One region of the Micromonospora sp. CNB394 genome, then DNA from elsewhere that is predicted to be linked to it. Evidence: riboswitches for the same ligand, from Rfam matches in the RefSeq annotation. Region 1 holds a riboswitch; the other holds the start of a gene.

Region 1 (4,193 bases):
CTTGGACACCTCGTGAACCTCCGGTGAAGACGGCACGACCGGTGGGGAAACGCCCACCGGCAGGACCGCCTGTGCCCCGCAGGAGCGATCACGAAACCGGTTCAGGAACCGCGGCGGATCCGACCCGCGTACCGTGCCTCCAGCTCGGCGTTGTGCTCGTCGCCGCCGGTGATGTTCGCGGACAGGTAGACCGGCGGGCGCCGCCCCGCCGCGACCAGCCGGGCCACCACCTCGGCCACGATCTGCTGGGCGAGCAGCGCCGCGGTGATGGAGGAGACCGCGCCGACCGCGCCGCCGCCCGGCAGCGGCAGCGTGGCGTCGCCGTACGGGGCGCCGTTGTCCAGCACCACGTCGGCGAAGTCGGCGAGCTTGCGGCCGGACGGGTGCCGCGAGGTCATCCGGCCCGAGTGCTGCGCCGACGTGATCGCCACCAGGCCGTGCCCGCGTTCCTTCACCACGGACGCGAACTCGACCATCGCCCCGTTCACGCCCGAGTTCGAGGCCAGCACGAACACGTCCTGCGGCCGGATCGGCGCCAACTCGTACAGGCGGTGCGCCACGGCCGGGTCGCGTTCCAGCTTCGGGCCGAGCACGTCGGCCGGGTCGCCGCCGATCAGCACCAGGTCACGCAACGCGATCCGGTTGGTGGGCACCAGACCGCCGGCCCGACCGGCGATCTCCATGGCCAGCGCCTCGGAGTGCCCGGTGCCGAACGCGTGCACCACACCGTCGGCGCGCAGCGCCGCCGCGATCAGGTCGGCCGCGTCGGCCACGTTCTGCCGCTGCTCGGCCGCGACCCGGCCGATCGTCTCGGTCACCACCGCCAGGTACGCGTCGGCGCTCACCGTCATGCCTCCTCCGTTCCTGCGCACCGGGCGAGGATCGCCTCGGCCAGCGGGCCGGGTGCCTCGTCCGGGATCCAGTGGCTGACCCCTGGCAGCACCACGAACCGGTAGTCACCCGTGACGTGCGCGGCGCACGCCTGCGCGGCCGTCCGGCCGATCGCCACGTCCTTGTCGCTCCACACGAACGTGGTCGGCACCCCGACCGGGGCGACCCCCTTCATGTCCGCCCCGGTCATCGCGCGGTACCAGTTCAGTGCCGCCGTCAACGCCCCCGGCTCGCGCATCGGCTCGGCGTACCGGGCGACCGTACCGGCGTCGCCCACGCCGCTCAGCAGCTTGCGCAGCGTGGCGCCGTGCCACGCCAGCAGCACCTTCTCCGCCATACCGGGCTTGCGGAACAACGCGATGTAGGCGGACTTGACCTTCTGCCGCGGGTCGGTGGCCAGCGCGTGACCCATCGCCGAGGGGTGCGGCACCGACACCGCGGTGAGCGTCCGGACCCGCTCCGGGTGGGCCGCCGCCAGGCCCCACGCCACGATCGCGCCCCAGTCGTGGCCGACCACGTGTGCGCGTGCCACCCCGAGGGCGTCGAGCACCGCCGCCGCGTCGGCCACCAGCTCGGGGATCCGGTACGCCCCGACGTCCGCCGGGCGCGCGCCGGGCGAGTAGCCGCGCTGGTCGAGCGCGTACGTGCGCAGCCCGGCGGCGTGCAGCGCGGGCGTGACCGCGTCCCACTCGCCGGAGTGCTGCGGAAAGCCGTGCAGCAACAGGACGGGGTCACCCCCCTCGGGGCCGCCAGCGCGCACCTCGAACGTCAGTCCCCGCGCATCCACCTGCATGATCGCCACCATACCGACACTCGCCCTACTGGGCCGGAGACCGTCGTCGGTGCTAGCGTCTGCGACGAGACAACTTCACATCCGACAGGGGAGCGCACAGCGCTGAGAGTGCGGGCCGGTGCCCGCAGACCCTCGAACCTGATCTGGGTAATGCCAGCGCAGGGAGTTCGGTCGACCTCCAGCCGCGTCGCCGTCCGGTGACCACCGGGCGCGGCGTGCGTCTTCTCCTGGTTCACCTAGACGAACTGGGAGCCATCCGTGAACCACACCGACAGCAACCGCTGGCGTACCGTCGACATCGTCGTCGCCTCTGTCATCGCCGTCGCCTTCGGCGTCGTGTTCCAGCTCTGGAACATCCTCTGGAAGGGCAGCGACGGGCCGTTCGCCTTCTTCGCCCCGCTCCAGTCGGTCATGTACGGCGTCTGGCTCATCCCGGCCGTGCTGAGCGCGCTGATCGTCCGCAAGCCGGGTGCGGCGCTGCTCACCGAGACCGTCGCCTCGACCGTCTCGGTGCTGCTCGGCTCCCCGTACGGCGCGATGGCGATCCTCCAGGGCGCGGTGCAGGGCCTGGGAGTGGAGAGCGTCTTCGCGGCCACCCGGTACCGCAGCTACCGGCCGGTCACGGCGGCGCTGGCCGGGGCGGCGGGCGGCCTCTTCGCCACCGTGTTCGACGTCCTCTACTGGTACCCGGCCACGAGCTGGACCACGTTCCGGCTGCCGTACATCGCGTTCGGTGTGCTCAGCTGCCTGCTGGTGGCGGGCCTGGGCGCCGTGGTCCTCACCCGCGCGCTGGCGAACACCGGCGTCCTGGACCGCTTCCCCGCCGGCCGCGACCGGGCCCTGGTCTGACGGCTCACTCCGCCCCGGTGATCAAGGAGTTCGCGTCCGTCGGGCATGGTTTCCCGGACGCGAACTCCTTGATCACACGAGCTGGGCCGGGAGAGGGGGTGGGTGGTTCGTGAGCGCTGTGGTGCTGCGGGGGTTCGGGTGGCGGCACGGGGGACGGAAACGTTGGGCTCTGCGCGGCGTGGATCTGCGCGTGGAGAGCGGCGAGCGGGTGCTGCTGCTCGGGCCCTCCGGGGCCGGTAAGAGCACGCTGCTGGCCGCGCTGGCCGGGCTGCTGCCGGAGGACTCCGGCGAGCAGGAGGGTGCCGTCGAGATCGACGGGCTGGACCCGCGCAAGGCGCGTGAGCGCGTCGGCATCCTGTTCCAGGATCCGCAGACCCAGCTCGTCATGGCCCGCTCCGGCGACGACGTGGCGTTCGGGCTGGAGAACCGCGGCGTACCGGCCGGCGAGATCTGGCCCCGCGTCGACGAGGCGCTGCGGCGGGTCGGCTTCCCGTACGACAGGGACCGCCCGACCGCCGCGCTCAGCGGCGGCGAGCAGCAGCGGCTGGCGCTGGCCGGCACGCTCGCGCTGCGCCCCGGACTGCTGTTGCTGGACGAGCCCACCGCGAACCTCGACCCGGCCGGTGCCGCCCTGATCCGCCGGGCCGTCGCGAACGCGCTCGACCCGGACACCACGATGATCCTGGTCGAGCACCGGGTCACCGAGGCCCTGCCGCTGGTCGACCGCGTCGTGGTGCTCGAACCCGGCGGCGGGGTCCGCGCCGACGGGCCGCCCGAGACGGTCTTCGCCGCGCACGGCGACGCGCTGGCGGCCACCGGAGTCTGGGTACCCGGGCACGTCGCGCCACCCCGGCACGCCGCCGCGCCGCCCGGCGACGTGCTGCTCACCGCCGGCCGGCTCGGCCTCCCACCCCGGCTGGCCCCGACCGACCTTCGGGTACGCGCCGGCGAGGCGCTCGCCGTCCTCGGCCCGAACGGGGCCGGGAAGTCCACGCTGGCGCTGCTCCTGGGCGGCCTGCTGAAACCCGGCACCGGCACCGTGACTGCGTCGGCGGAACTCGCCGGGCGGGACGCGCGCACTCCCCCGCACCGCTGGCGTGCACCGGCGCTGGTCCGCCGGATCGGCTCGGTGTTCCAGGACCCGGAGCACCAGTTCGTCACCGCCACGGTCCGCGACGAGCTGGCGCTCGGCCCCCGCCGCACCGGTCAGCCCGACACGGCGGTGACCGCCACTGTCGACGGATTGCTGGAGCGGCTGCGGCTGGACAAGCTGGCGGGCGCCAACCCGTACACCCTTTCCGGTGGCGAGGCGCGGCGGCTGAGCGTGGCGACGGCGCTGGCCACCGCGCCCCGCCTGCTGATCTGCGACGAGCCCACGTTCGGCCAGGACCGGCGCACCTGGCTGGAGCTGGTCGACCTGCTCGCCGAGCTGCGCGACGCCGGTCACGGCGTCGTGGCGGTGACCCACGACGAGGACTTCGTCGCCGCGCTGGCCGACCGGACACTCACCCTGGACCGGTCACCGTCCGGCGCGGAACGCTCCCCCGACGGGCGGTCCGCGACCGGCGTGACCGAGGCCGCGCGCGCGGGCGACGACGGCCCGGCTGCCGGAGGTGTGCCGTGATCGGCCTCGAACTGGTCGCCGTACCCGGCGCCCCGC
Region 2 (4,193 bases), on a different contig from region 1:
GCCGTTCACCGCCACCGCGAGCCCACGCTCCCGGTCGGTCACGGTGCGGACCACCTCGGCGACTGTGACGCCCTCGGGCAGCGTCCGGCCGGTGCCGTTGACGATCAGTTCCACGTGCGCTCCTTCCCGAAGCGGTCCGGGGTGAAGGGGGCGAGCGCGGGATCCGGCTCGCCGGTGACGATCAGCTCGGTGACCAGGTCGGCGGTGACCGGGGTGAGCACGATGCCGTGCCGGTGGTGCCCGGTCGCGGCGAGCACGCCCGGCCGCCCGGGCAGCGGCCCGATGATCGGCGCGTTGTCGGGCGTACCGGGGCGCAGCCCGGCCACCGACTCCACCAGCTCGTACTCGACGAGTTCCGGCACCAGCTCCGCGGCGGCGCGCAGCAGCGTCAGCACGCCACCGGCGGTGACAGCGGTGTCCGCGCGCTCCTCGACCGTCGCCCCGACCACCACCTCACCGCTGTCCCGGGGCACCAGGTAGACCGGCTCGCTGTCCGCGTACCCCCGGATCACGTGCCGGAAGCCCGGCGGACCGCCACCCGGTGCGCGCAGCCGCAGCACCTGGCCCTTCACCGGCCGGACCGGCAGGCCGGTCAGGCCCGCCGCACCACACCCGGCAGCGACCACAGTGACCCGCGCGTCCACCTCGGACAGCGCACCGACGCGGCTCGGGCGCAGCTCCACCCCGGCGCGCTCCGCGGCCGTGCGCAACGCCGCGACCAGTCGCCGCGGGTCGACCTGATGGTCGCCGGGGGCGACCGCGCCGCCACGCACACGCGGCGCCAGCGCCGGCTCGCGGTCGCGCAGCTCCGAGGGGCGCAGCGGCGTGATCGGCAGCCCCAACCCCAGTTGGTACGACCACAGCCGCCGCGCCTCGGCGAGGTCGTCGGCGGTGAGCCCGACGACGAGCGTGCCCTCGGTGCGGTACCCGAGGCCGACGCCGCTCGCCCCGGCCAGCTCGGCGGCGAAGCCGGGCCAGCGGGCGGCGGACTCCACGAGCAGCGCGGTGAGTTCGTGCTCACCGAAGTACGCCTCGGCGACCGGCGACAGCATCCCGGCGGCCACCGACGAGGCACCCGATCCGGGCCGGTCGTCGTGCACCACCACGCGCAGTCCTCGCTGCGCGCACCGCCACGCGACAGCCCACCCCACCGGACCGCCCCCCACCACCGCCACATCGGTAAGGAAGGGCCCCCTGTTAACGCCTCCGGTAGAGGAAGGGCCCCCTCTTAACACGTCAGCGCCCGCAGCAGCTCGGCGGTGGCGTGCGCGGGATCGGCGGCCAGGCTGAGCGCGCCGACCACTGCCACCCCGTACGCCCCGGCGGCCCGCAACGCCGGCACGCTCGCTGCGGTCACCCCGCCGATCGCGATCACCGGCACGCCGACCGCCTCGGCGACCGCGCGTACCCCCTCGGGGCCGATCGGGTCCGGCAGGCCGGACTTGGTGGCGGTGACATGGCACGGGCCGACGCCCAGGTAGCTCGCGCCCGCGTCCACCGCCGCTCGGGCGCCCACCGGCTCCCGGGCGGTCGCCCCGAGCACCGCGTCCGGTCCGAGCACCCGGCGCGCGGCGGCCACCGGCAGGTCGTCCGCGCCGACGTGGCCCCCGGCGGCGTCCACCGCGAGCGCCACGTGCAGCCGGTCGTTGACCAGGCACAGTGCCCCGTACGGCCGGCACGCCTCGGTCACCCGGTGCGCCAGCTCGTACGCCTCCCGGTCGGTGGCGTCGACCTCCACGCGCACCTGCACGACGAGTTCGGCGCCCGCCACGGGCAGGGCGGCATCCAGCACGGCGAGCGGGTCACGCCCCGGCCGGGTGTCGGTGATGAGATGCAGTCGTCCCAGGGACAGCACGGCAACGCTCCTCCCTGCGCCGGCATTACCCGGATCAGGTTCGACGGTCGGGGGCTCCCAGCCCCCCTCTCAGCCCGGTCCGCACCGGGCTCCCGTGGGTCACTTGCGGCCTACCGTACGACGCCTCCCGCCCGTACGGAAGCCCGGGTGAGGTTTTTCCCAGGAACCGTGCACATGCCGTACCGGGGCGACGGGTGACGGTCTCGTCACGACACGCTGCCGGGATGTCCGTTCCCGCCCGTGTCCCGGGCCGCCTGGCGGTCCTGCCGTTCCGGGGCGGCCGTGCCGTCTCCGAGGGGCTGCTCACCTGGACGATGCTGCGCGGGCCGGCGTGGGTCCGCCTGCTGCCGGACGTGTACGTCCACCGGGACGCATACCGCGCCGACGACCACCGGATGTGGTGCGAGGCGGTGTCGTTGCGCCTGCCGCCGGGTGCCGTGCTCGCCGGGCGCAGCGCCGCCTGGCTGTACGGCGCAGACGTGCTCACCCGCGACGCACCGGTCGCCGTGCTGCTGCCGGCAGCCACTCGACTGCGCCCACACCCACGGTTGCGGGTGGTCCGGTCGCCGCTGCCGGAGCGGGACCGCACCCGCGTCGGCGGGCTGCCGGTCACCACCGGGCTGCGTACCGCGTTCGACCTGGGTCGGCAGGGTCCAGTCGCCGAGGCTCTGGTCGCCGTCGACGCGCTGCTGCGTCGACGGGTCGTGCAGCTGCCCGTCCTGCGGGCCTACGCCGCAGACCGCCCGGGCTGGCCGGGCGCTCCGCTGTTGCGCGAGGTGCTGGCGCTGGCCGAGCCGTTGAGCGAGTCCCCGATGGAGACGCGGCTGCGGCTGCTCCTGCTCGACGCCGGCCTCGGCCCGCTCGTCGCCCAGCACGAGGTGCGCGCCGGCGGACGCTTCGTGGCCCGGGTGGATCTGGCCTGGCCGGCGCTCCGCCTCGCGGTCGAGTACGACGGCGACCACCACCGCGAACGGGCTCACTTCCGGCGGGACGTGGCTCGCCTGAACGCGCTGCGCGCGGCCGGGTGGGTCGTGCTGCGGTTCACGGCCGACGACGTGTTACGCCGCCCGGACGCCACAGTCGCCCTGGTCCGCCAGGCCCTGGCGGAACGTCGCGCCACCGCGGCGGACCACTGATCCGCGCCCGCCGCCCGCCGGGCCGCCGGAGACACCACGGGCTCAAAGGCCGTCGCAGACACCCATGCCGTTCCACTCGTCGCCAGATCCAGCCGCCAGTGGAACGCCATGGGTGTCTCAAGGCCCTCTTGACACCCATACCGTTCCACCCATCGTGAGCGCTGCCTCTGGGTGGAACGCCATGGGTGCCTCGCGCGCGGGCAAGCCCCGGCGGGCGGCACGCCCGACGCGCGCACGGCACACCCGACGCGCGGACGGCACGCCGTACGCGCGAGCACACGCGCAGGCCCGACGTGGTCAGGGCGTCGGTGCGGCGAAGGCTGTCAGAGGATGGCGTCCAAGGCGTCCAGGTCCTCGTCGGTGGGCTGCCAGGTGCCGGCTTCGGCGTTGGCCCTCACCTGCTCGGGAGTGGTCGCCCCGGCGATCACCGACGTCACGGCGGGACGGGCCGCCAGACCGCCGACGGCCACCTGGAGCATGCTGATCCCGCGCTCGGCCGCGTACGCCTCGATCGCCTCGATGACGTCCCAGCGCGCGGCGGCCAGCCGCTCGGCGTACCGGCCGCCACCGGCCAGGCGGCTGCCCGCCGGGGGTGCCTCGCCCCGCTTGTACTTGCCGGTGAGCAGCCCGTTGGCGAGCGGGAAGAACGGCAGCATGCCGAGGCCGAACCGCTCGCAGGCCGGGATTACCTCGTCCTCCACCCCGCGCTCCAGCAGGGAGTAGTGGTTCTGCGCGGAGATGAACCGGGTACGCCCCTGCGACGACGCGGTCCAGTCGGCGTCGGCGATCTGCCACCCGGCGAAGTTGGAGTTGCCCAGGTAGCGCACCTTGCCGGCGGTCACCAGGTCGTCCAGCGCGGCGAGTGTCTCGTCGATCGGGGTGCCCGGGTCGGGCTCGTGCATCTGGTACAGGTCGATGTGGTCGGTGCCGAGCCGGCGCAGCGACGCCTCGACCGCGCGGGCGATGTAGCGGCGGGCACCCCGGGCGCCGTGATCCGGTCCGTTCGCGCCGTGCATGTCCATGCCGAACTTGGTGGCCACCACCACGTCGTCGCGGCGGCCCTTCAGTGCCTGGCCGAGCGTCTCCTCGGAGGCGCCCTGCGGCTCACCGTAGATGTCGGCGGTGTCGAAGAAGTTGATCCCGGCGTCGAGCGCGGCGTCCACCACGGCCCGGGTGCCGTCGAGATCGAGTTTGCGGCCGAA

What was found. Region 1 has a riboswitch for thiamine pyrophosphate ahead of C569_RS0118940 (ECF transporter S component). Riboswitches for the same ligand answer to the same signal wherever they lie in the genome.
Region 2: linked by a shared signal. The riboswitch ahead of thiE (thiamine phosphate synthase) and the one ahead of C569_RS0118940 (ECF transporter S component) in region 1 are both predicted to bind thiamine pyrophosphate.

The regions. Positions count from the first base shown of each region.
Region 1 covers NZ_KB895841.1:82,492-86,684, reverse strand. The annotation lists gene C569_RS0118955 (DUF6328 family protein) at 1-9, opposite strand, end outside; gene C569_RS0118950 (sugar isomerase domain-containing protein) at 102-851, opposite strand; gene C569_RS0118945 (alpha/beta fold hydrolase) at 848-1,684, opposite strand; TPP riboswitch at 1,761-1,867, shown strand; gene C569_RS0118940 (ECF transporter S component) at 1,943-2,533, shown strand; gene C569_RS30580 (ABC transporter ATP-binding protein) at 2,643-4,157, shown strand; gene C569_RS0118930 (energy-coupling factor transporter transmembrane protein EcfT) at 4,154-4,193, shown strand, end outside.
Region 2 covers NZ_KB895826.1:64,061-68,253, reverse strand. The annotation lists gene thiS (sulfur carrier protein ThiS) at 1-114, opposite strand, end outside; gene thiO (glycine oxidase ThiO) at 105-1,235, opposite strand; gene thiE (thiamine phosphate synthase) at 1,229-1,855, opposite strand; TPP riboswitch at 1,850-1,961, opposite strand; gene C569_RS0104315 (DUF559 domain-containing protein) at 2,080-2,991, shown strand; gene C569_RS0104305 (aldo/keto reductase) at 3,315-4,193, opposite strand, start outside.